2 regions of the Sanguibacteroides justesenii genome follow, and region 1 is predicted to be linked to the other one. Evidence: riboswitches for the same ligand, from Rfam matches in the RefSeq annotation. Region 1 holds a riboswitch; the other holds the start of a gene.
What was found. A riboswitch is a leader RNA that binds a small molecule or an ion and turns the genes downstream of it on or off. The one in region 1 is predicted to bind cobalamin.

Region 1 (12,518 bases):
TTTAATTTTAAATCGTTACCGATAATTTCGAATCGTTGCTTAATGGCTCTTATATCTTCCATTTTCCAATTTCTGTTTTAGAATTATGCCTATCTGCAAAATTAGCAGTTTTTACTGACATAATTACATTGTCAAAAATAGTTTTTATCATCTTTTCCGTTTAACGGATAACTTTGGAAAATGACTTACGTAAAAGTAAAAGTTTGAACTCGGTGACGTGGATAGAATATTTTATTAATCTGATTTTTTTTTGGAGTTAAATTTATATATTCGTGACAAATTAAAAGCACAGAAACAATGAGAAACACATTAATGATTGCGGCACTCTTGGCCTTTGTTTTGGCCGGATGCCAACCCAAGGTTCAAAATCTGAACGTTAAGCAGGATCATCTGTCTCATACGACAGGTGATTGGAGTATCGAAGTAAAGCATTCGGTTTTCTCCTCTTCGACTCCGGCCGTAAACAAGAGTTGTGAGGTTTTGAACGGAGAAATCCAGAAATGTTTAAACGGTTTGATCGATAGTTTGAAAGCAGATGCGACCGATTTTTTTAATACCTTTGTAACGGATACGACAAATCGTCCGGTATGGAGTTACGAGTTGGTTGCGGGCGATAGCGTATTCATGGCGACAGACGAATACGTGAGCGTTCTTTTAACGGTCTATACTTTTACGGGGGGAGCGCACGGAATGACTAACTTTTATGCCTTTAATTATGATGTGAAAAATCAAAAACTGCTGTCTCCGAAGGACATTGTAAATTATTCCAAGGAGAAAGCAATCAATACCCTGTTAAAAGCACATTTTAAAAATCCGGATGATTGTTTTACTACGGACCCGACATTGGATGCCGTAACGGTGATTAATTTTAATCGGAAGGAGTTGTGTTTTACTTATGCGCAATATGTATTAGGAGCTTATGCTTGCGGTGTGGCGCAAATAAATGTTCCCCGGACGGAGTTGAAAGGAGATTTATTCATTCATTAGCATATTGTAATTGTCTCTTTTTACCTTCAATCTCCCGTAAGAACCGAGATCGGGTAAAAAGAGACAATTTTATTCTGATGGGTTGAATTACTCCGACTTTATTCATATATTTGTGGAAAAGAGTGTGTAAGCGTGATTCCTGTAGATAAATATAGAAGTGATGAAGAACTTTTACAGCTGTATTGTAAGAGCGGGAAACTTATTTATCTAACCGATCTGTACAAGAGGTACATGCCTTTGGTGTACGGTGTCGCGTTAAAGTACCTCAAAAAGCCGGAGGATGCTCAAGATGCTGTCATGCAGTTGTTCGAAAATACGGTGGAAAAAGCTAAAAGTACGAAAATAGAAGTCTTTAAATCTTGGCTTTATACCTGTACGAGGAATTATTGTCTGATGGAGTTGCGAAAAAAAACATGGAATGTTTCTTTAAATTTAGATCATTCGTTTATGGATTTCTGTGAAGATTTGCATCTTGAATTCGATGGAGAGAATGAAGAGCGGGAAAAAGCGGTGCGGGAGTGTATGGAGGAGTTACCCGAAAAACAGAGAATTTGTATTAATCACTTCTTTTTTGATGAACTTTCCTATAAGGAAGTGGAGATGCGAACAGGATTCTCTTCTAAGAACGTGAAGAGTTTTATTCAGAACGGAAAACGGAATTTGAAGCTTTGTATAAATCGGAAAGGCTTGGGTTTCTATGACAGGGAGCAATGACATAAAAGAGTATCTTCGAAGTAATCGGAAAGGTCAGGCGGCTAATCGCCTGGAAAAAGATGCTTTGTCCGATCCTTTTTTGTATGAGGCGATGGAAGGATTGTCGCAGATTTCCGATCCTATGGATGGTTTGATACGTTTGGAACGGCAACTCGATGACCGGGCTTCGGTGGGGAATCACTTTAGGCAACGGGTATGGGGAATCGTTGCCGGAGTCATTGTCGTTACGGGTATTGCATTGTGTTTTTTATGGCCGGTCGACGAGACGGAACAGAATGTGATGTTGAGCAAGGGTGGCGAAAAGGCTGATGTCCCGGGGGGAAAAATAGAGAATCCTGTCGCGTTGTCGAGAAGTAGGAAGCCGGATTCTTTGGTAGAAAATGTAAAGCCGGTCATAATGGCCGATGCGGAAAGAGCAGATACGGTCAATACGGAGAAAGAAGATGAGAAGATGGATCGTGCCGTTGAGAATATCAGGGCAAAAGAAAGTAAAATGAAAAGGACTGTAATGGGGAGTTCGGTAAAAGTTGATTCCGGAATGCAGAAAACGAAAGGAGACTCTCTTATGGCAGAAAATGTCATCCGTTTTAATCGCTACGCGGAAAAGAATTTGAAATACCCGAAGGAAGAGGTAGAGGAAAATAAAACCGGAGAGGTCCGACTCTCTTTCGAGATTAATCAAAAAGGCGTACCTTCCCGTATACGGATAGCTGATGGTTTTTCTTATCCCGTGAATGATGAAATCATCCGTTTGCTCGTCGACGGTCCCCGGTGGAAAAAGGTCGATGGGATAGGAAGGGTGGAAGTGATTGTCCGTTTCGAATTAGGAAAAGAACGAAAGGATGATCGTGCTGTTTTACGTTTGGTAGACTTCGTTGAAAAATGAGCGGATGTCTTCTTCTATTTTCAGGATGGCCGGGTAAGCCCCAAAATGTAAATTTTTTTTCAATTGTTCGTCGATACTGTTTCTATAACCGAAAAGATTGATTTTTGAAATCTCTTTGCCGGATGATTCCCGGGCTGATCGTAAAATCTTTTTGCAGACCTCTTTGTGCAAAGAGTAGATCAGATCGTAAACATTATGTCCCCTGACGAAAAAATAGGTATTCTCCGGGACTAAGCCTAAGTTTTCGTATTTTTCCTTTAGCATATCGAGATCGGCTTTGGGATATTTACGGTGTAAATAATTTGTTTTCTGTCTGATACGTTGTTGTAGTTCTTGAAGCAGTCGTTGGGCGTTATGCCGGATGTCCGGATGGGGACCTCTCCACCGGGGAGTGATCAATTCGTTGAATTCGGAAATTGGAAAACGTTTGGGATCTGCAACGAGAAAATAGAGATGCCATAAGAAAAGTTCGTAAATAATACGGGAAAATGCCTTTATGAATCGGTCGAAATCAAAAATCGTATTGGGTAATGTGGTGATGCGTTGGCAAATTTCATTTAATCCCTTTCCGTAACAATGGTGGTTTTCGAAAGAATAAGTATAGGTTTGAAAGACAAAATGCTTTATGCTCATTTCCCGTTCTTGCAGTAAGTAGCGGTAGTCACTATCGATGCAGATAAAAAATTTGGGTCCTAAAAATTTCAGGTATTTCAAGCATTGAGTTACTCCTTTCGTTTCGTTTCCCCTTTCGTTTCGGGAGCCTGCGATGAAGTGAAAACGGTCCCGGGGACGAAAATGATTGAATATTTTACTCCAAAACAGGATATCATCTTTATCTTCAACATGTATGGCGGCTCGACAGCGTAACATTTGTGCATCCATCATAAAACGTTTGGCCGCATGATAATAATATTTCTCTTTATTAATATCGACAGTAGGGAACATGTAAATTAATGCTTTAGGTGGTTTTCCATGATTTTTATTGAGCGATCAGGTCCTCAATAAATACCAGTTTATCTCCCCATCCGTCGCCGAACAAGCTGGGCGAATGGGTAGACGTAATGATTTGACAACAGGGATTTAATTTTTGTATCTCTTCGAACAGCCGGTATTGCCATTCGATATGAAGGGAGATTTCCGGCTCGTCCATCAATAGCACGTAAGGTTGTCCGTCCATCAGGAAAACACGCAATAGAATAATCAATAGTTGCTTTTCTCCGGAAGAGAGTTTATGAAGGTGGATGGTCTCTTTGCCGTCTTTGAAGATCAGCTGATTGGTCATGGGATCGATCTCTATGGTCTTCCCCGTTCCTGCAAAAAGGTGGTTGACCGTGTCATAAAAATGCCGGATCCGGGTATTTATCTCTTCCGCTTGTTCGGGGAAATTGGTCGCTTTTAGCCGGTAATCCGAAAAAGAAGCATTATTCTCTCCTACGCTGTAAACAATCTCTTTCAATTCGCTTAATAACGGGCTATCTTCTTTTCCCATTTTTCGGCGGTCCTTCAATGGAACATCGAAGGTGCTTATTTTCATGTAGTTGAATCCGGATAATTTTTGTTTGATCTCGTTTGGCGTCGTTTGGCGATTGTAGAGAATGGCAATGTCGTCGATGATGATTTCCGCCTCGATATTGTAATTTCTCAGCCTCTTCACGTCTGCGGATAGTAATGCGTCCATTACGTTGAAAAAGGTAGTTTTCCCGCTACCGTTGATTCCGGTCAGAATGTTAACATCCGGATTGAGGTTTTCCCATCGGAAATTGTATTTCCCCCAGACATTCCGTATCTCGATTTTTTGAATTTTATTGGCTTTCATGACAAATGGCGATTAAAAATGAACTTTGCTCCCAATCATTATCAACAAAGGTAATAAAATTTATATTTTTGTGCTGCTTTGAGGGAGATTATCGTCTATATGTCGAGAATATAAATGTGTTAACAAGAAGAAAATGAAAGGGGTTTATACGATCGGATTACTTTTGGTGTCTAATATGTTTATGACTTTTGCCTGGTACGGACACTTGAAATTGCAAGAGACAAAAATAATTAGTCATTGGCCGCTTATCGGCGTAATCCTCTTTTCATGGGCGATTGCTTTTTTCGAGTATTGTGCTCAGGTTCCAGCCAACCGGATCGGTTTTGAAGGGAATGGCGGTCCTTTTTCGTTGATGCAGTTAAAGGTTATTCAAGAGGTAATCACATTGGCGATATTTATCCTTTTTTCTATGCTATTCTTCAAAGGTGTTACCTTTCAATGGAATCATTTGGCGGCCTGTATCTGTCTCGTTTTGGCCGTCTATTTCGTGTTTATGAAATAAATCACGGTATACGGGAAGGGTCTAAGGGGCCGGGCGCCGTTCTATCTATCGGGTTTTCGGCCTTGCCTGTTCAAACATGAAAAACTACTTGGTCAAATCGAAACAAATGGTTACATTTGGAAGCAGGGATCGAATTTCGCAGAAAAGAATGAAACTAAAGAGATTTTAATAACGTTTATTCTTGCTGAAAATAGGAGTTATGTTTTCAACGGAAATACAATATCAATTTAGAAAATTTTACCGGATAACAAAAACGATTTTGGAGGGAGCGGGGCGTGTCGTGTTGTTTATGGCTTCATTTGTGGCTATCTTTTTAGTCGTTTATAAATTCGGTTTTAAGGGAGCTTCGGCGTATCAGGAGGAGATTTATAGCATGTATAAGGGGATAACCAATCTCTTTTTTATTTTTCTTACCATCCGGTTCCTCCTTAATTTTAAATTGTTGCGGGAAGAAAAAGGCTTCTGGTTAGAGGTCTTTTTTTTGATTGTTTTACTTGGTTTGATTATTGCCGAATACCGGTTTTCGATCCCTGAGGTGATAACGCGGAATCCGGTACTGTATCGGTTGAATCGAATCGTAACCTATACGGTCGTTTTGATTCTGAGCACGATCTATCTTTCAAAAGAGTTCTTTGTCGTGCTCAAAAGTAATGTCCGTCCCGAAATGATGTTCGTTATCAGTTTTCTGATGTTGATTTTGATCGGGACCTTCTTGTTGAAACTACCCACGGCTACTTACGAGAAAATCAGTTTTATCGATGCCCTTTTTACGGCGACAAGTGCGGTGTGCGTAACGGGATTGACGGTACTTGATACGGCAAAAGTTTTTACCCCGACAGGGGATGTGATCCTTTTATTGTTGATTCAGTTAGGCGGGATCGGGGTGATGACGTTTACCAGTTTCTTCGCCATGTCCTTTTTGGGGAAAACGACGTTCCGGGATCAGTTAGCTCTTAAAAACTTGTTGAACGAATCTTCCCTGAATAATATTTTCAGAACCTTGTTTTACACGGTAACGACAACCTTACTGATAGAGGCTGTCGGGGTGTATATAGTCTATCTGCAAATTCAGGATGTGGAAGGAATTCAGGATAAGTTTTTCTTTTCCCTTTTCCATGCCGTTTCGGCATTTTGTAACGCTGGTTTTTCTACTTTGCCCGGAAATTTGTATGATCCTTTGGTTCGAAATGTTTATGGATTACAAGTTTGGTTAGGTCTTCTGATCGTTTTCGGCGGCCTGGGATTTCCTATATTGTTTAATTACGGAAGTTATTTTAAATATAAGATACGGTGTTTTTTAGTGTATTTGTTTCATGGAAAACGAAAAGTTGAGTATAGGGCTCATATCGTGAGCACCACTACTCGGATCGTGTTGCCGACAACCTTGGTCTTATTGGTGTTGGGAATGGTGTTCTTTTTGTTTTTTGAAGATGGTAATACCCTGGAAGGTCTATCCTGGCAAGGAAAGTTGGCTACCTCGTTTATGGCTTCCGTGACGACTCGAACGGCAGGATTTAATAATGTGGATATGGCTGCGTTACATCAGGCTACGATTTTTCTATTTATCTTATTGATGTGGATCGGAGCCTCTCCGATGTCTACGGGCGGGGGAATAAAAACGACTACCTTCGTTATCGCTTTAAAGAATGTTATCGCTATTCTCCGGGGAGAAGATAGGGTGGAGATCGGTAAGAGACAATTAACCCGTTTAAATGTGAATCGGGCTCAGGCGATTATCTTTTTGTCTTTGGCGTGGACGGCTTTGGCCGTTATGCTGCTTTCGATACTGGAACCTCAGGGGAGGTTCGTTCAAATCGTATTTGAAGTTTTTTCTGCTTTGGGAACGGTAGGGCTTTCGTTGAATTTTACCCCGGCTATGAGTGATGCGGGAAAAATAATCATTAGTCTCACGATGTTCGTGGGGCGGGTAGGATTGATCACGTTGTTATCGGGTGTTGTCAAGCAGCGGCAGGAGAAGTTGTACAGGTATGCGGACGATACGGTGATATTATAAGTATGAATGAAGTTAATGTTTGAATGATATGAAGTGCATTGTTATCGGTTTAGGACATTTTGGACTGGCTTTGTCACAGCGTTTGACGGCTTTGGGACATGAGGTGATCGGAGTTGACAACGATTTGAATAAAATCAATCAGTACAAGGACAGCATTACGACGACCATTGCCTTGGACGTCCGGAGCGAACAGGCTTTGGGATCTCTACCTTTGAAAGATGTGGATATCGTGTTTGTGGTCATCGGTAAGGATTTCGGTACCTCTTTGTACGTACTTGCCCTGTTGAAACAATTTGCAGTCAAGCGTATCGTTGCCAGAGCCATGTCGGAGGTTCACAAAACGATTATGGAGACGATGGGTATTACGGAGATTATCAATCCGGAGTGGGAATATGCCGATTTTTTTGCCCTGAAGGTAGAGTTGGCAACGACCATCGATTCTTACGTGGTCGATACCGATCACGTGATTATCGAATGGGAAGTTCCTGCCGGATTCGTCGGTCGTAAATTAGGCGATGTGGATTTCGAGCGGGAGTTCGGTTTGAAATTGATAACCCTGAAACGTTTGCAGGAAAAAGAGGATAAGCCTACGGTTCTTCCCGAGCTGCCAAGTGATCTGATACTTGAAAGAAGAGATATTCTGGTGCTTTTTGGATTGCACAAGAACTTCCGGAAGTTAGGAATTCAATTGCAATAAGTAATTTTTTAAGATATCCCCATTCCGGAACTCCTGTAAAAGAAAAGGATCTTTTTCGAACTCCTTTTTTACATTTTCCAGTTCCTTTTCCGTTTGTAAACCCGGAATAACGGTTGTCCGAAAAAGATACTCTATACCTGAAGCCCGAATGATACGAATAGACTCTTTTATTTTGTCCAGCAATTCGGAACTTATATTGGGGCTTATTTTCCGGTAGGCAGTTAGGTTTAACGCGGATTTTATGTCCATGGCAATTGCGTCGATCCGTTTCCCGGCAATAAGTTCTCGGAGAAGGTCGGGATTGCTCCCGTTCGTGTCCAATTTTATGTCGAACCCTAACTTTTTTATTTTTTGGACAAAAAGAATAAGGTCAGGTTGAAGGGTTGGTTCGCCTCCGGAGATAACAACTCCGTCCAACCATTGTCGGCGTTTGGACAGAAACGAAAATAGTTCCGCTTCCGTCCATTTTTGATTATTCGTAAAAAGTTCCGGTAGGACAAGGGAGGGATTGTGACAATAACCGCACCGGAAATTGCATCCCTGGGTAAATATAACGGCGGTCACTCTCCCTTCCCAATCGATCAGGCTCTGTTTAATCAATCCTCCGATTCGCATATCGCAATTTCTTCCGTGATACTGTTGTCAAAATGTTTCCGGTCGTCAAACTCGGCCCGTTTTCCGTTGTTCCATTGACTCACTGGACGCATGTAGCCGACGATCCTGCTGTATACTTCCGACTTCGCTCCGCATTGGGGGCAGGTAAAATGTTCTCCGGCTATGTAACCGTGGGAGGGACATATGCTGAAGGAAGGCGAGAGCGTGATATAGGGTAACCGGAATGCGGAAGTTACTTTCCGTATCATGTTTTTAGCGGCTTGGGCGGAAGTCCGGTGTTCCCCGGTAAAAACGTGGAAGACGGTTCCTCCGGTATAAAGGGTTTGAAGCTGATCCTGTTGTTCGAGTGCTTCGTACAGGTCTTCCGTAAAATGTACCGGTAAATGGGTGGAATTCGTGTAATAAGGTTGTGCTCCTTTTTCGAATTCTTTCCGGTTGGCCACGATAATGTCCGGATATGCGGCCGTGTCCAGTAAAGCAAAACGATAGGAGGTACTTTCTGCCGGAGTGGCTTCCAAATTATAGATGTTGCCGGTCTCCTCCTGAAATTCGGTTAAAATGTCCCGCATGAAAAGCATTGTTTTTTGAGCGAATTCTATTCCGTCCGAATGGGTGATAGGTACTCCTAAGAAGTTGAGGCAGCATTCGTTCATTCCGTTTATCCCGATGGTAGAGAAATGGTTTTTCCAGAAACAGTCGTAACGTTCGTGTACGTGTCTGAGGTAGTATTTGGAGTAGGGATAAAGTCCTTTTTCGGTATAACGTTCAATGACTTTTCGTTTGATCTCCAGGCTATCTTTAGCGATTTCCATCAAATAACGTAGACGTTGATAAAAGTTTTCTTCCGATACGGATTCATAACCTAAACGGGGCAGATTGATAGTAACGACACCCACGGACCCGGTAAGCGGGTTGGCAGCAAACAGTCCTCCTCCCCGTTTCATCAATTCCCGTTTATCCAAGCGTAAACGGCAGCACATGCTGCGGACATCGTCCGGTTTCATATCGGAATTCACGAAATTGGAAAAATAGGGAATCCCGTATTTGGCCGTCATCTCCCATATCCCTTCGTATTCGGGATTGTTCCAATCAAAATCCGGAGTGATATTGTAGGTCGGGATAGGGAAGGAGAAGAGACTGCCGGAAGCATCACCTTCGTACATTACTTCGGCAAATGCTTTATTCAGTAAAGTGACCTCCGCTTGGAAGTCGCCGTATACTTCTTCCTTGATTTCTCCGCCGTGAACAATCGGTTCGTTTTTTAAGAAATCCGGAACAGTTAGGTCCATGGTAATGTTGGTAAAAGGGGTTTGGAAGCCGACTCGTGTCGGTACGTTTAAGTTAAACAGAAACTCCTGTAAGCATTGTTTTATCTGTTTGTAATCCAATTGATCGTAGCGGATATAAGGGGCCAGGAAGGTATCGAAATTGGAGAAGGCCTGAGCCCCGGCGGCTTCTCCCTGCATGGTATAGAAAAAGTTGACAATTTGTCCTAAAGCTGTCCGGAAATGTTTGGCCGGTTTACTTTGGGCTTTTCCCTCAACTCCCCTGAAACCGACTGTTAGTAAGTCTTTCAGATCCCATCCGACACAATACACGCTTAAAAATCCGAGATCGTGAATATGAAGGGCCCCGCTTTTGTGAGCTTCGGATATTCTCTCCGGATAGAGATTGTTTAACCAGTAATTGGACGTGATCTGGGTGGAGATATGTTGGTTTAACCCTTGTAGAGAATAGGACGAATTGGCACTCTCTTTTACTTTCCAGTCGCTTAAAGTCAGGTAATCGTCCATCACTTCGATATTGGTAAGCAATACCTTGGAATTCCGGATCTGTTCATGTTGTTTCCGGTAAAGCAGATAAATTTTCAATAAATTGAAATCTCCGTGTTGCAAGAGTACCTGTTCAACCGTGTCCTGTACGATCTCCACGTGGGGAATGACTCCTTCCGGGGTGTCGGTTTTTAGAATTTCAATCACCTTGTTGCAGAGTTCGCGTGCTGTTTTACGATGAGGGTTTCCCGTTGCTCGCGTAGCTTTAAAAATCGCTTGTTCGATTTTTTCCGCTTTAAAATCGCAAATCTCCCCGTTGCGTTTTACAATTTTTGAAAAAGAGCTGTTTTCGTTCATTCTTAAAGGTTTTAGTAATGAATAAATAAATTTACTATAACCTTGGGTAAAATGAGAATAGTCCGATAGGCAAGCCTTCTCCTCGCTTTTCACCCGAAAGTTACGGATATATCGCAATCGGCAGGTCTTCTGACTCGCTATTTTCGACCTCCTTCCCATCGGTTACCCGACAGTGGATCTTTTGATCGAAAAACAAAAAAAGCTTACAGCTACGGGTATAGTCCCGGATTTTCACCGGATTCCCTATTAATCACAAACGTGAACCGAATGCATGACGAAAGTAAATAAAAATAAGATAGGATATATCGTAATTTTTGTTTTTAACAATAATTCTAAGTGAGATATATTGTTAATAAACTTATATTAAGTTGTTTGTGTGTATGAATAGGAAAATTTTGTATGATATTTATTTAATAAAGTTTTCATTTTTGGGAAACATTTTAGTCTGAATATTCTTTTTGGCAATCCTTGCAATGAGATCCCGGTGCTTCAAATTCCAACGTGGCATGAATAATGCCGATATGCTCCAATTCATGTTTCAAATCGCATTTTACGGTTTCCATTTGGGACATGTCATCGATGACGACGTGTACGGTAAGAGCGGTTTCGGTCGTGCTTAAAGCCCAGATATGCAAATGATGAAATCCTTTTACCCCGCGGGCAGAGGCAATGGTTTTTTCGACCTGTCTGTAATCGGTTCCGGCGGGAACCCCGTCTAAGGACAAGCGAATACTGTCTCGCAGCAATCCCCAAGTGGAATAAACGATGATGACGGCAATTCCGATCCCGATAAGCGGATCGATGATATTCCATCCCGTGTTGGCGATAATCAATCCGGAGACCAAAACACCGATGGAGACCAAGGCATCTGCTGCCATATGTAGATAAGCTCCTTTTACGTTCAGGTCCTTTTCTTTATCTTTCATAAACAGCCAGGCCGTGATCCCGTTGATGACTACTCCGACTCCGGCAACCCAGGCGACGGCGTCTCCGTCGACCGGCTGAGGATGGAATAGTTTGTTGATGCTTTCTCCCAAGATGAAGCCTACGGCAATCAACAGGATGACGGCATTTAAAAGGGAGGCTAAGACCGTGCTTTTTTTGTAGCCGTACGTGTATTTGGTATTGGCTTGTACGCGGGAAAGCCGGAAAGCCAGCATGGCCAATACAAGACTGAAGACATCGCTTAAGTTGTGTCCCGCATCCGAGAGTAATCCCAAAGAATTAAACCAGAATCCCGCAACGAATTCAACGACCACGAAAGCCGTGTTTAACGTGATCCCTATGATAAAAGCTTTATTTAGACTGGTGATTCTATGGTGGTGATGTTCGTGCGTATGTTCCATATCTTTTTGGTTATGCCAATAAAATTAAACTTAAAGCCATGATTCCCATTCCGGAGATAAGTCCGTAGATGGAGATGTGGTGTTCTCCGTATTCCCGGGCGGCAGGAAGTAATTCATCTATGGAAATAAAGACCATGATACCTGCGACGGCTGCGAAGATACATCCCATCAGGACGGGCGACATAAAGGGCATGAGTACTAAATAAGCCAGAAGAGCACCGGTCGGTTCCGCCAGGCCGGACAGAAGGGAATAACGAAATGCCTTTTTACGATCTCCGGTTGCATGGTAAATAGGAACAGAAACGGCAATACCTTCCGGGATATTGTGGATGGCGATAGCGACGGCTATTGCAATTCCTAAAGTCGGGCTTTCCACTGCAGCCGTGAAAGTAGCGATACCTTCCGGGAAGTTATGGATGCCGATGGCCAGGGCCGTCATCAGTCCCATGCGCATCAATTTTGTATCCTTGGGGGGAGGGGTATCCATACTTTCTACGGAACGAACTTCGTGAGGATTTTCAAAGGAAGGTACCAGACGATCGATGATACCGATCAATGACATTCCCGCGAAGAAGCAGAGGACCGTCATGGTCATACCGTATTTTGAACCTAACTCGGCCGTAAGGGAAGTTTCCGCCTGTTGGAAGATTTCCACGAAAGAGACGTATATCATTACTCCCGCGGAGAGTCCCAGCGAAAAGGAGAGAAAACGTTTGTTCGTGTGATGGGTGAAAAAAGCGATCAGGCTACCGATACCGGTTGCCAATCCTGCAAGTAAAGTCAATAATAACGGAATAAATAAACTTTCTTTC
Region 2 (12,518 bases), 130 kb from region 1:
TCATAAGTTATGGCAGCTTTTAGAGTTGTTTTTTCCATCATTGCAGGTTTTGTTTTTTTGTGATTTATTTTTAGTACGTCCCAAAGATATAAATAAAAAAACTATTATGTAATACATAGTATTGTTAAAATAAGGAAAGATTGTTCGAGTATAAGATTCGGAACGGATTAAATGTCGAAAAAAACAGAAGCGAAAAGGCTTTTGTCGTATTTCTGATCGAGAATTACGCGTTATAAGCGAATATAGTGTAGAAAATAGAGATTATCAGGAGCGTAAGTAAACAAACCATTTGGTTGATGCGGGCGGCACGACGAAAGTCCGCGCGGGAGAGTTCCCGATCGTTGGTCCCGATATATGGCTTATCGACAAGTATACCGTGGTAGATGTTGGGTCCCCCGAATCGGCAATCCAAACTTCCGGCCATTGCGGATTCCGGGTAGCCGGAATTAGGGCTGGCGTGCTGCCGAGCGTATTGCCGGATAAAATTGAAGATTCCTTTCCGATAACCGACGATGGCAATAAACAGGGCTGTTATCCGGGCAGGGATATAATTGAAAATATCATCAACGCGAGCCGAACAACATCCGAAATCTTTGTATTTGGGATCTTTGTAACCGACCATAGAGTCGAGGGTATTGATCATTTTATAAGCCATCATAGCGGGAAATCCGCCGAGCGCGTAAAAGAAAAGCGGGGCAACGACGCCGTCGCTTAAATTTTCGGCCATGGTTTCCAAAACCGCCGTGTATATTTTTTTCGGGGGAAGTTGAGAGGTATCTCGTCCCACGATCCAGGACAGACGCTTGCGTCCGGCTTCTACTCCTTTTTTTTCCAACGTATCTATGACCTCTCTTCCTTCTTGGATCAAACTGTGGTTGGCTAATCCGTAGAAGACGAAAGCGGAAGCGACGATATAATAGAAGACAGGTGAAATTTTCCAGGTTAGGATTGAAATTCCCATACCGATCCCCCATATGAAAAGCGGTAGGAGCAGAGCTACTAAACATCCCTTGGTTTTTCGATAATTTCCTTGATTCAAATGACGTTCGCACCAGTTGATTAAGTTCCCGAAAGCCACGACGGGGTGAGGAAGTTTGCGAGGATCTCCGAAAAGCAGGTCCAGGATGTAACCGGAGATTAAAGGGAGCAAAACAGGTAGAAGGGACATGGTCGGAAGATTTAATACGGTTTCGTTTTGGCAGGAGAACCTTCGTTGGCCCCAAGTTCTTGTAATGCCTCTATCAGCAGGCCGTTTTTAAAATCGGTCAGGGTATTTACCCGGAAATAGCGGTTGTTTAGTCCCCGGAAATTGGAGGCATCCCGAATCAGAAGTCCGTATCTTTCAAGGAGGATATGTTTTAGAACCGTTGAATTCCAGTCAGTCTCGACTAAAAAGAAGGAGGTTTCGGAGGGTTGGGGACGGAATCCCGGAATCTTTTGCAGGGCTGTCACGAATGTTTGCTTTCTGCGTAACAGATGTTGTGTATCGGGAAGTAGGTCCTCTCCATGTGTCAAGAGGTATTTTCCGACTTCAATGGCAAGAGCGTTTATACTCCAGGGTTGTTTGAACTTTTTAATCCGGGAGATCAGTTGCTCGTTTCCTAACAGGTAGCCTAACCGGAGTCCCGGAATGGCAAAATTCTTGGTCATGGAGTGGATTACTAATAGATTCGGAAATTGTTCCAGCAGCCCTTCTGCCGGATAAGCAGAAGGGGCGAAATCAATAAAGGATTCATCCACAACAAGTGTCATTCGGGGGTGATGTCGGAGTAAATTCCGAATCTGGTCAAGTTCCCATACTCGTCCGTCCGGATTATTCGGATTACAGATAAACATGAGTTCCGGTTCGGGACAAATTTTTCCTATTTCTTCCGGAGTACATTCCCGTTCGGAAAAAGGGATAAAAGCGAGTCGATGTTTATATAACGAACAGGCGTCTTCGTATTCTGTAAAAGAGGGGATCGGCAAACAGGTATTGGCTCCCGTAAAAGCATGAGCGATGAGGTAGAAGAGCTCGGTTGCCCCGTTACCTGCAATTACATTCTCGGAGGAGATTCCATAATGCCGGGCGACTATTTCCACAAAAGATCCCGCATCGGGTTCCGGATAATGGAGGATCTTGTCCATTTGTTGCAGGATAACCGATTGCAATAGGTTGATATCTGTTTCGTACCAGACATTCGTGGAAAAGTTCGCTTTTATCTCTCCGGCGGCCTTGTATATATCATCTCCGTGTCCGTGTATCATCGTTCATCTGTTTTTAAAGTGGAATAGATATAGGCTAAGTCTACGGCAGCCCTCACGTGATCGGCCAGTAAATCGTATTGCCTGTTTTTGTAGGCGGCATAATCGAATTCGGATGGAGCCATCGGGGTCAATCCTTCCGCCAACTCATTTAGAACGATACTGTTGTCTAATATACCGTGTAGGTAGGTGCCCCAACATTTATCATTGAGAAGGTATCCGTCTTCTCGCCCGTCGCTCAATCTATTTAAAGGTGATGCCGGAGAATCGTTCAAAAGAGTCGTCCCTCCCATATGAATCTCGTAGCCTTCGCAGGTATTTTCGAGTCCTTTGAATCGAAACCTGCATTGGCGGGTGATCTTTTCCGGCTCCAACACGGTGACTGTCGGAAAAATACTTAATCCGGGAATCGCGTCGATCTCTCCTTCGATATGGAATGGGTCTTCTATTCTGGATCCTAACATTTGATACCCTCCGCATATTCCGATGATTTTCTTCCCCGATTTGTGGGCTTGAAGTATGGCATCGGCAATTCCGTTCGAACGGATATCCTGTAAGTCGGCTATGGTGTTTTTAGAACCCGGCAGGATAATGATATCGGCCTTTTCGATTTCCCGGGTATTGTTCGTGTAATAGGCATGAAATCTGGGATCTTGTTCCAGTATGTTGAAATCCGTAAAGTTGGATAGGCGTTTCAAGAGGATGATCGCCACGTTGATTTTTCCTTTCGTTGCCCGGTCATTTTTATTCTCGAGTGCCACTGAATCTTCATCTTCTATATGGATATCCCGGAAATAGGGAATGACTCCTACCACGGGAATACGGGTCAAATCGCGGATGATTTTTCTTCCTTCATCGAAAAGAGAGACATCTCCCCTGAATTTGTTTATGATAATGCCTTTAATCTGACGCTTTTCCTCTTCGTCGAGTAAGGCGATAGAGCCGTATACCGAAGCGAATACCCCCCCCCGGTCTATGTCGGCCACGAGATAAGTTGCGGCTCCCGTGCGGACAGCCATGCGCATATTGGTAATATCCCTGTTCTTCAGATTCAGTTCGGATATGCTTCCCGCTCCTTCTAACACGATAGGGTTGTATCGCCGGGAGAGGCGTTGGTAAGCCGCATAGGCCTGATTAAACAGTTCCGCTTTGTTGTTCGCCAGAAAATACTCTTTGGCCGTCATATTACCGATCGGCTTTCCATTTAAGACGACCTGTGAACTTTGTTCGTTCGTCGGTTTTAGCAACACGGGATTCATATCACTCTGCGGTGGAATCATGCAGGCTTCCGCTTGTACGGCTTGAGCACGTCCGATCTCCAATCCGTCCGGAGTGGAATAGGAATTGAGAGACATGTTTTGAGCTTTAAACGGGGCCGGATAATAACCGTCTTGTTTAAAAATGCGGCAAAAAGCGGCATTCACGATACTTTTTCCAGCATCGGAGCAAGTCCCGACGAACATGATGGGTTTTAACCGCATAAATAGAAAATTTTAAATTTCACTTGCCAGCTTAACACGATGCAAATATAGCGCGGTGCAAATTTATTTTGGTAGTTTGTAAGATGAATTTTTCAAATATTGTCGTTTAAGATTTTTTCTTGTATAGAAAAGATTGCCAACGTTCTTCTTCCGTCCCTTGTAAATCCATTTCATAGCGGGCCAGCGTGAAAAAGAGATCCGATAAGCGATTGATAAACCGAAGAATAACCGGAGTGACCTCCTCTTCTTTGTTTAATGTCCATAAGCGTCTTTCGGCTCGTCGGGCGATGGTGCGAGCCATATGACATTGAGCGGAAACGAGTGTTCCTCCTGGGAGAATAAAATGTGAGGAGGGATGACGGATGGCGGATTGCCATCGGTCTATTTCTTGCTCGCAGCAAATATCTAAATCTTCGGGAAGCGGATTCGGATTTTGGGGACGTAAGGCGGTAGGAGTTGCCACGTGGGACATAACGGTCATGAGGGATTTTTGAATGAAATGGAGCATCTCCTGCCACTCGTGCCTTTCTCCGATTTGGGCCCGGATAAGTCCGATACAAGAGTTCAATTCGTCCAGGGTTCCGTTGGCCTCGATGCGAGGATCGTCCTTGTCGACCCGTTTTCCCCCGTGTATTCCTGTTGTTCCTTTATCTCCTCCTTTGGTGTATATTTTCATGTCTGTAAGTGTCGATGGAATGTTTGTTTATAAAATCTGAAATAAAATGCAGGCCGTATTTTCCATAATTGGTAATTCGGTCATCTCCATGGCTTTTTTTCCTTGCAGGTAAGTGGCGATGGCTCGGTTAAAGGCTCCGTGGCCTACGGCGACGATTCGTTTTCCCTCGTGATATGTCTTTAAATACCGAATGAAAGCGGCAGCCCGGTTGAACAGTTCATCTACCGATTCGACACTATCCGGTAAATCGCTCCAATTTACATCGTCCAATTGTTGTCCCGTGTATACGCCCCAGTCCATTTCCCGGAGCAGGGGGGTCGCTTCAGGCTCCAATTCGTGAAATGAAGCGATTACTTCGGCCGTCTCCCAGCTTCTGGCCAGATCACTGCATACGACGGCATCCACTCTTTCATTTTTTAATTTCTCGGCTAACTTTCTTGCTTGTTCAATACCTAACGGGGAGAGGGTGCCCGGGAGTTGCCCTTGCAAAATATGTTGTTGATTTTCTAACGTTTCCCCATGACGGGTAAGAGTGAGTTCTATCATGGCATCTCTTCTTTGATTCTTTCCCGCGAAGGTAATAAACAAATTCAAGTTTTTGTTACTATCGTCTTTTTACCAATCTGATGATGTATTTTACGGATAAAACAATCCCGCTCACGGAGACAAAGGCACATCCGAGCAAAAGTCCCCACATGACGATTGTCCATAATACGGGACGATCGATTAGAAATTTGAAATCCAACCGGTGTAATCCCCGGAAGGCCCAGCGTTTCCAACGTCCGTTGTTATCATAATGTTGCGGTTGAAAAGATTTCAAATTATAATAATAGCAATCTCCGGATTCATTATCCAACGTTACTTTATAGACAGGTAGAGGTAAAGTTCTGCGACGGGAGATGTAATAGTTATCGTATTCTTCCATTTTGACGATGGTGTAGTGAACCGTATCGGCCGTCAGTTTCTTTACGGCAGCGTAGATCGTCTCTTCGGTGATTTGAAAAGGGCGTATCGAGTCGGCGGATGCATCCAGAATAATTTCTTTTTCCACTGTCCGTAATTTGTAAAGTGGTATATCGTTGTAATTACTCCAGGTAATCTCTTTTACAGGACCATGTGTTTTCGATACTTCGGCAATAGCCTTCCGGTAATCCAGATTATATTTTTCGATGGGAGGAGCAGCCGCGATGGAAGGACGGCTTCTGAACGCGTTACCTGCCTTTTTGTTATTGTTGAATAAATTGGAAAAGGTGGGTGATATGGGCGCCCATGCACTGAATAGCCAAGTACAGATAAAGATACCGAAAAAGAAACCGGTGATGTGATGCCAGCGGAACCACGGCTTTGTATAGGGAGAATGAAGAAAGCCTTTCCGGCGGGCTAGCCAGTAGGCTCGGATTCCGAGAAAGATTCCACTGATGCACATGATAAGGCTGAGTAAGCAACTCCAATACAAAAGAGTATCCCATTTTTGTATATCCTGTCGAATAGAGGTGATGTATAACCAATGGGGAATAGCTCCTATCCAGGCCCAAAAGCGTTGTTCCCGGGAAGAGAACTGTAGGATATTTCCGGTACGGGAAGAGATATAAAGTTGGTAATGTTCCGGTCCGTCAAAATAGAATTTGTAGATAGGCAGGTCTTTTTTCAATTGTCCGAAAGGAATCCATACCTCTAATTTGCGGAGTGTATCGACCTCGGTGATGTTACGATCCGGACACCAGTATTTGGCTCTCTCCTCGCAAAGGGAATAGATGGGAGAAGGGAGGATATAGGTACTGTCGGCGTAGAGATCGGTTACTTCACGCCATCTGCCGTAATGGAAAACCGGTTCGCCGAAGGGATTGTTTAAATTAAAGTTGTTCGAGAGTACATTTTGGGGTAAACGTTGCCGTATCTCGTTGATTGCGGGTAGACGAGAGGTATCCAGGGCTTCCTGGCGAGGAAGTCTTTTGTCCGGTCCTACCCGGGGAAAGGAGTGGTATATCAATACTATACCGGAAATGCACCATAAAAAACACAGTATACAGAGTAAAAGTCCGAGAATCCGGTGTACGTGAATAAAAAATTTAATCATATCTTTTTAGTTTATAGTTTTATAAATATGTTGCTTACTTCACGCCAGGAATTCATCGGAACTCTTATCGAATCGCTCGATAACGATTCAATAACGGCTTGATAGTTAAAATCTTTCATTTTTGATGAAAAACATTTCAGTAACGCTATCCTTAACCCCGAGCATATGCGTTAACTATTGGTTTCGGTAGGTCTCCTGACTCGCCCCGGATAGATACCTTCCCATTCCCTCGTATTCGCTGGAACAGTGGTGTAAGAATTTATCCGTCATATATCTTCTTTTCAGAAGAAGCGGGCATCACAGTAGCGGGTACTGTACCGGATTCTGACCGGTTTCCCTCTTGTGTGTTAGTTAGAATGATAACACAACACCAAAACGCTGCAAATGTACAATTTTTTTTGAAATGATGTTATTTCTGGAAAAATATCATGAAATAAAAAATGGTAATAGTGTTTCTAATAAAGAAATTTGTATTACTTTTGTGCCGTTTTGGTGCGATACCTCTTTTCTTGAGGTGAAACAGAATAGGGAATCCGGTGTGAATCCGGAACTGTACCCGCAGCTGTAAGTTCCTGTAAAAGAATTTTGTACTTCAATGTCACTGGTTGAAACCGGGAAGGCGGCAAAATTCGGAACAAGTCAGAAGACCTGCCAAAGCACGTAAACCATAGCTTTCGGGAACAAAAGCGAGAGGAGAAAGATAAATTTATACTTTTTACTCATGTACCCTTAAACTATGTTAATAATGCTTTATTCATTATTAATATATAGTTTTTATGAAAAAAGTTGTTGTACTAACATTATTGTTACTGGTGTGTGTCGGCTCTCTTTTGGCCGAAGATAAAGACAAAAGGAAAAAAAAGAGTATCACGGATTCGATTTTTAATATTGAAGAAGCGACGGTCTTGGGAAAAAAGAAAAGAATGGAATTAATGGGACTGAATGTACCTCTCAGATTCGTTCCGTTAAATGTATCTCTATTGTCTGCAAAAGTGCTTGAACGGAAAGGAATTACCGAATGGGTGGATGCCGTTCGTTTTCTGCCTGGCGTCCGACTGGGCAACCAGGGCGGTTTGTGGAGACGTTTTTACGTCGGAGGCTCCAATATGCCGGCCGTTTTAATGGTGGACGGTATTCGGGATGACCGGCAGAGTATTAACACGTTTCCTTTGGGGGATCTTGCTTCGGCGGAGTCTATCGAAGTGCTTCGCGGACCTGCAGCCATCCTTGCCGGTTACGGAGCCATGGGAGGTGTTATCAATATTGTGCGTAAGAAAGCCTCTCCCGAATTTTTGGCGAATGCCCGTTTCAGTTATGAGAGGTGGGATGTAAAGAAGGTAAGTTTGGGATTCGGCGGTAAATTGGTCGGACCGGTAGAGTACATGGCTAACTTGCATTACGCTACTTTGGGAGGTTGGCGTCGTATGTCTCCTCAGCGTTTATCCGGAATAGCGACATTGGGAGCTACTTTAGGCAAGAGCAGAGTTGATGTCGCCTTTGGTTTTGAAGACGACCATTATACGGTCGAATTGGGGGCTGCTCCTTATATGCCGGGGGATATGGTGGATATGGCTACCGATAAAGTGGTTATGCGTAAGGGAGATCGTCATCCAACAGCCGATTTCGGGCAGGTTTATAATGATTTTGCCAATGATTCGCATAGCCGGAAAGGGTATAATATAAAACTTGATTATGTTTATACCTTTACGAACGGTTTGAAATTGAAGGAGGTTTTTGCTTTTGATCACAGCTATCACCGGACTTCCGGAGTAGGAAGTCTTTCTTACAAAAGTGCGAAAACTCCCTTTGAAGGAGCGGATTACAAATATTATACGGAGAAGAACGGGGTTCGGGAAGCGACTTATGTGGATATAGATTCTTTGCGCCGTTTCGGGGCGAGCGGTTTTTTCCCGCGTCACGATACTTATAACAACACATTAGAGTTAACCGGCGATGCGGAAATAGCTTCTACAAAACACCATTATGCTATCGGTTGGAATTGGTCGTTATTTGATATGCGACAATATTGCGGTTGGGATAACGGAGATACCTACGGTCCGGGAACCGATGTGATGTTGTCCGTGAAAAATCCGGAACTTGTACAAGGGTACTGGATACAGAATGTATCTTCCATTTACTTGAGAAAATGGTATACAAACGGTATCTATTTCCGTGATGTATTTGAATGGAATGATAAATGGAAATTCATGGCTTCCGGGCGTATGGATTTTTACAAGAGAAGAATGATGGCCAATTTTCCGACGATCGACGGGAAATCGTTCGATTACGATAAAAAAGATATGGGAAAATGGGCGAATTTTCATGCCTCAGCTTTTACCTGGCATGTGGGAGCTGTTTATTTTCCCCGTCCAGAATTATCGATTCATATTGCCCACGGGTCAGCCTTTACTCCGAATACGACGACATATCGTGTAAATAATATCTATTTGGATAAAAACGGAAATTCGATTAATCCGGATAAGGAAGGGGATCAAATTTTCAAACCCGAACGGGATTACTCTTTTGAGACGGGAGTTCGTTATACTTTTAACGAGTGGTTGGATGCAAGCGTAAATTTCTCTTACATCCGTCGTACCAATATGGTTACGAACGTGGGAACCCGTGAGGTGGAAGAAGAGCAAGGGGATGGAACCGTGGAAGTGACTAAGATGACGGTTAATGCGCAGGTAGGTAGAGCCGATATGAAGACACTGGATATGGATGTTACGGCCCGGATTTTACCTACTCTTTCTTTGAGGGGGGCTTTATGTTTGTCGGATTATCGGATACGCTCCATTCGGGAAAGTAGTGCTTTCCCCGAATATAAGCAGACGGGGAAAAACATGCGTACCACAGGAGTACCTCGGACTACTTTCTATGTGTTTGCCGATTATACTGTTCCGACGGGGATATTTAAGGCTTTGTCCTTTCATTTGAGTGGAAACTTCCGGGACAAAATTTTCCGGGATGTAGCTTCCCGATTGTATTATCCCTCTCTTTGGTTGATGGATGGAGGCGTATTTTATACGATAAAGAGTCATATTACGTTAGCATGTAATGTAAATAATATATTTAATAAGGAGTATTTCGAATCATCCAGTCCGGTACAGGGTACTCCGAGAAACTATCAACTTTCTGTGTCTTATAAGTTTTAAATAGGATTTTGGGGTTTTAAGTGAGCTGTTTGACGAAAAAATTATTCAGCTTTTTAGGTATGTATTTTCGAATCTTCTAATTGACATTCGTCAATTGTAATTTAGATGATAGCCATTCCCTGTATACGGCCATACGGTTGTATACAGGGAATGGCTATTTCGATGCACGGAACATTATTTGTTTGTACAAGTTGTGAATGTTCTCGGATTTAGGTTTCGTAGTATGGTATGAGTGTTTCTGATTATCTTACTGGTACCCATTTGACAGCATCGGCAATTATCAGTTGAAGGTATTCACCGAATATTTTATTCGTAACGGAAGCCCCCCGGTCGTCCAATACGACACGGGATTCTCCAGCCGGTAAAGTGAACGTGCCTAAGGATACCCAGACTTCTTCCGGCGACAGGGTGGAAGTAACCGGTAGCCAGTCTGAAGTTTCTTCTCGGTTTTCTATGATGATTTCCTCTTTTCCCTTGGGGGTGTAGACGGTATAGTAGTTTTTCATCCCCGGGTGGTCGGCTGTACATAGTTTTCCGTCACAAGCGTCAACAATACGGGGTCGGTGGATAAGTATCTCGTATTTCCCTGCTTCCGGGAGGTTTGCTGTCCAGACTGCTTTGAAATTTCCCGTGCCTGATTTTTTGGTGAAAGCACTACGAATATGTTTGCCGTAGAATTCCTGCGATAAAGTAACAATCCAAGCGTTGGCTTTCGAGTTTTCTAAATAAGTGTACTCTTGGGCGTCTTCTTTTTTGACCAGATCGGCTAATCGTTTTCGATTGTTTGCCGAATCGATCAGCTGGAAGCTCTCGTCCTCGTTGTCGACGATGATCTCTCCCGGGGGGGAGAATCGATTCCTCTCGATCAATGTGACTCCTTCTTTCGGTACGGGGCCTGATAAGGGGGATTCATTGTTATTGAATGAAATGTTTTTCGGTAAATTACCCGAGAAATTGGTGGTCAGCAGGAGTTCTTCTTCGATGTCTTCATGAACGACAATTCGTTTGTATTCTCCGGGTTTGATGATGTAATTCCGGCAGTTTTCGATTGGCTGTCCCCCGATACCATACTGACCAAGCTTAATGATCGAGACGATACCGTCCGTTTCGCTGGAATTGTTTACCATAAAGTCGATGACTTGTGTCTTTTCTGTCGTTTTCCGGGACAGATCTTTTATCGTTAACAGGGGAATCCGGCGACTCGTGTACCACTCGTCCATGTAAGCCTTGATGTCCTGCCCGAAACGTTGCTCGAATTCCTCGAAGAACGAGTCGAAGTCAATTTCCCGGAAGCGGGTACGCTCGTTAAATTCCCGCGTGAAGCGGTTTAGGGAGTCCCAGGTAGTGATTGTCGAGAGATAACTTAATAAATGCGAAACTTTTGTAGAAATGACGAGGCGTTGTTCCTCGCTGTATTCTTCGGCCATGATCCCTTTCAATCCTTTTTTCGCAATACGGTTTATCGTTTTGGGATTCATATCTTTCTTGGATACTTTCGGGTTGATTATTTGTTTGAATATGGCGTCTATCCCCTGATATCTGTCGGAGGTGATGCTGCTGGTATAATCCGAGAAAATACGATTTATGCGCATTTGGTCCAGGTAAAAGGGAAGCTGGTAGTCCAGTATATAATTCTGTATGCTCCAATCTTCGCAAGGAGTAAAAGTACCGGGATGTGTATTCTCCCATTCGCACCATCGTTCCTGAAAAAGTGCGATCTCCGGTTGAATGCCATCGCTGAACGGACTTCTGTTGAGAAAGGACGAAGGAACCTCGACCAGCTTGAAATAGTGAAAGGGGTAAGGGGTAGGTTTGCCGTGTTCGATTTTATTTCTGCATTGATAAAATACCTTTTTTAAATTTTTCTCCCGGTCAGGATTGTCTTTTTTCAGGTCCTCCCATTCATCGAAACACTTCAGGTAGAAATCGTTTCCCGGGTAGGTGTAAAACTCGACGGTAAGGGAATCGACCGTGATCGCCCTTTTCTCGTAATTCCCGATACAGAGGGTTAACCCGGTCAGGTTTTGTAAATTGTTGAACGTGACGTTATCGCCCTCTCTCGTCGGTTTGCCTTGAGATAAGACGGTCATCTCGCCCGGGTTTTTGACGCGGAGGGTGTAATCCGTGAAATCGGTCTCCTTGGATGCCTGTAACTCGACCGGAGGAACCGCGGTCGGATACCACATCACTTGCGGTATAAGTAAAGTGTATTTATCCGATACGAAAGCCGTGTGTCTGCCGTAATTTTCGTAATCAAAACGATACCTGACGGTAGAAAAGAATTTATTATCCGGAATGTTAATCTGGTAAATATCCTCGTCGATCGTTCCCCCGTACTCCATCTCTATCTCGATATTTTCCCCGGGAGCCAGGGGACGCTCGATGACGATCACCTGCCGGTCCCTGTGAAAGGGAAGGTTTTGTCCCCCGGATTCGATCTTGTCGATCTTTAATCCCGGGTTTAAGAAGAGCAGAAGCTGTTCCATTGTTGTTTTTTTCCGGTTTTGAATCTTCATCCGGCTTGTTGCCGAGAATTTATCTCCCCCGGGTCGATAGGTGATATCGTGCTCGCTCACGCGTGCCGTGGGGTATTCATTGTATTTCACGAAAGTTTCGCGATGCCCGATCCTGTTTTTCAAACGGCTTTGAAAGTTGGTAACGTATATAACGCCGAGCCCCACGGCAAGTACGAAGCACAAGAAAGCGGGAACCGTTAAATAGCGTTTCCGGCCGGCGACATTGGGATATCTCTTCGTGGCTAAAACGGCGAGGTAGAGCAGGCTTATACCCAATAACAGGATAGCACCTCGCTGGAGCAGGTAATTCTCCATGTGCATGAACCCGACTAAGGTGGAAAAAAAGTTCGGAAGTGAATTTCCACGAAA

Region 2: it holds a riboswitch for cobalamin, as region 1 does, so the genes downstream of both, DMB45_RS05055 (PepSY domain-containing protein) here and DMB45_RS04495 (ribonucleoside triphosphate reductase) in region 1, are expected to answer to the same signal.

The regions. Positions count from the first base shown of each region.
Region 1 is NZ_QJPL01000002.1:349,501-362,018, forward strand. It holds gene DMB45_RS04445 (sigma-54 interaction domain-containing protein) at 1-62, opposite strand, end outside; gene DMB45_RS04450 (DUF4163 domain-containing protein) at 298-987, shown strand; gene DMB45_RS04455 (RNA polymerase sigma factor) at 1,120-1,701, shown strand; gene DMB45_RS04460 (energy transducer TonB) at 1,685-2,587, shown strand; gene DMB45_RS04465 (DUF4435 domain-containing protein) at 2,558-3,532, opposite strand; gene DMB45_RS04470 (AAA family ATPase) at 3,567-4,403, opposite strand; gene DMB45_RS04475 (DMT family protein) at 4,537-4,905, shown strand; gene DMB45_RS04480 (TrkH family potassium uptake protein) at 5,105-6,919, shown strand; gene DMB45_RS04485 (potassium channel family protein) at 6,948-7,616, shown strand; gene DMB45_RS04490 (anaerobic ribonucleoside-triphosphate reductase activating protein) at 7,596-8,231, opposite strand; gene DMB45_RS04495 (ribonucleoside triphosphate reductase) at 8,213-10,360, opposite strand; cobalamin riboswitch at 10,463-10,643, opposite strand; gene DMB45_RS04500 (cation diffusion facilitator family transporter) at 10,801-11,706, opposite strand; gene zupT (zinc transporter ZupT) at 11,717-12,518, opposite strand, start outside.
Region 2 is NZ_QJPL01000002.1:483,490-496,007, forward strand. It holds gene DMB45_RS05025 (hypothetical protein) at 1-41, opposite strand, end outside; gene cbiB (adenosylcobinamide-phosphate synthase CbiB) at 224-1,168, opposite strand; gene DMB45_RS05035 (pyridoxal phosphate-dependent aminotransferase) at 1,180-2,247, opposite strand; gene DMB45_RS05040 (cobyric acid synthase) at 2,244-3,725, opposite strand; gene DMB45_RS05045 (cob(I)yrinic acid a,c-diamide adenosyltransferase) at 3,832-4,401, opposite strand; gene DMB45_RS05050 (histidine phosphatase family protein) at 4,429-4,947, opposite strand; gene DMB45_RS05055 (PepSY domain-containing protein) at 5,006-6,478, opposite strand; cobalamin riboswitch at 6,647-6,868, opposite strand; cobalamin riboswitch at 6,952-7,148, shown strand; gene DMB45_RS05060 (TonB-dependent receptor) at 7,255-9,633, shown strand; gene DMB45_RS05065 (hypothetical protein) at 9,876-12,518, opposite strand, start outside.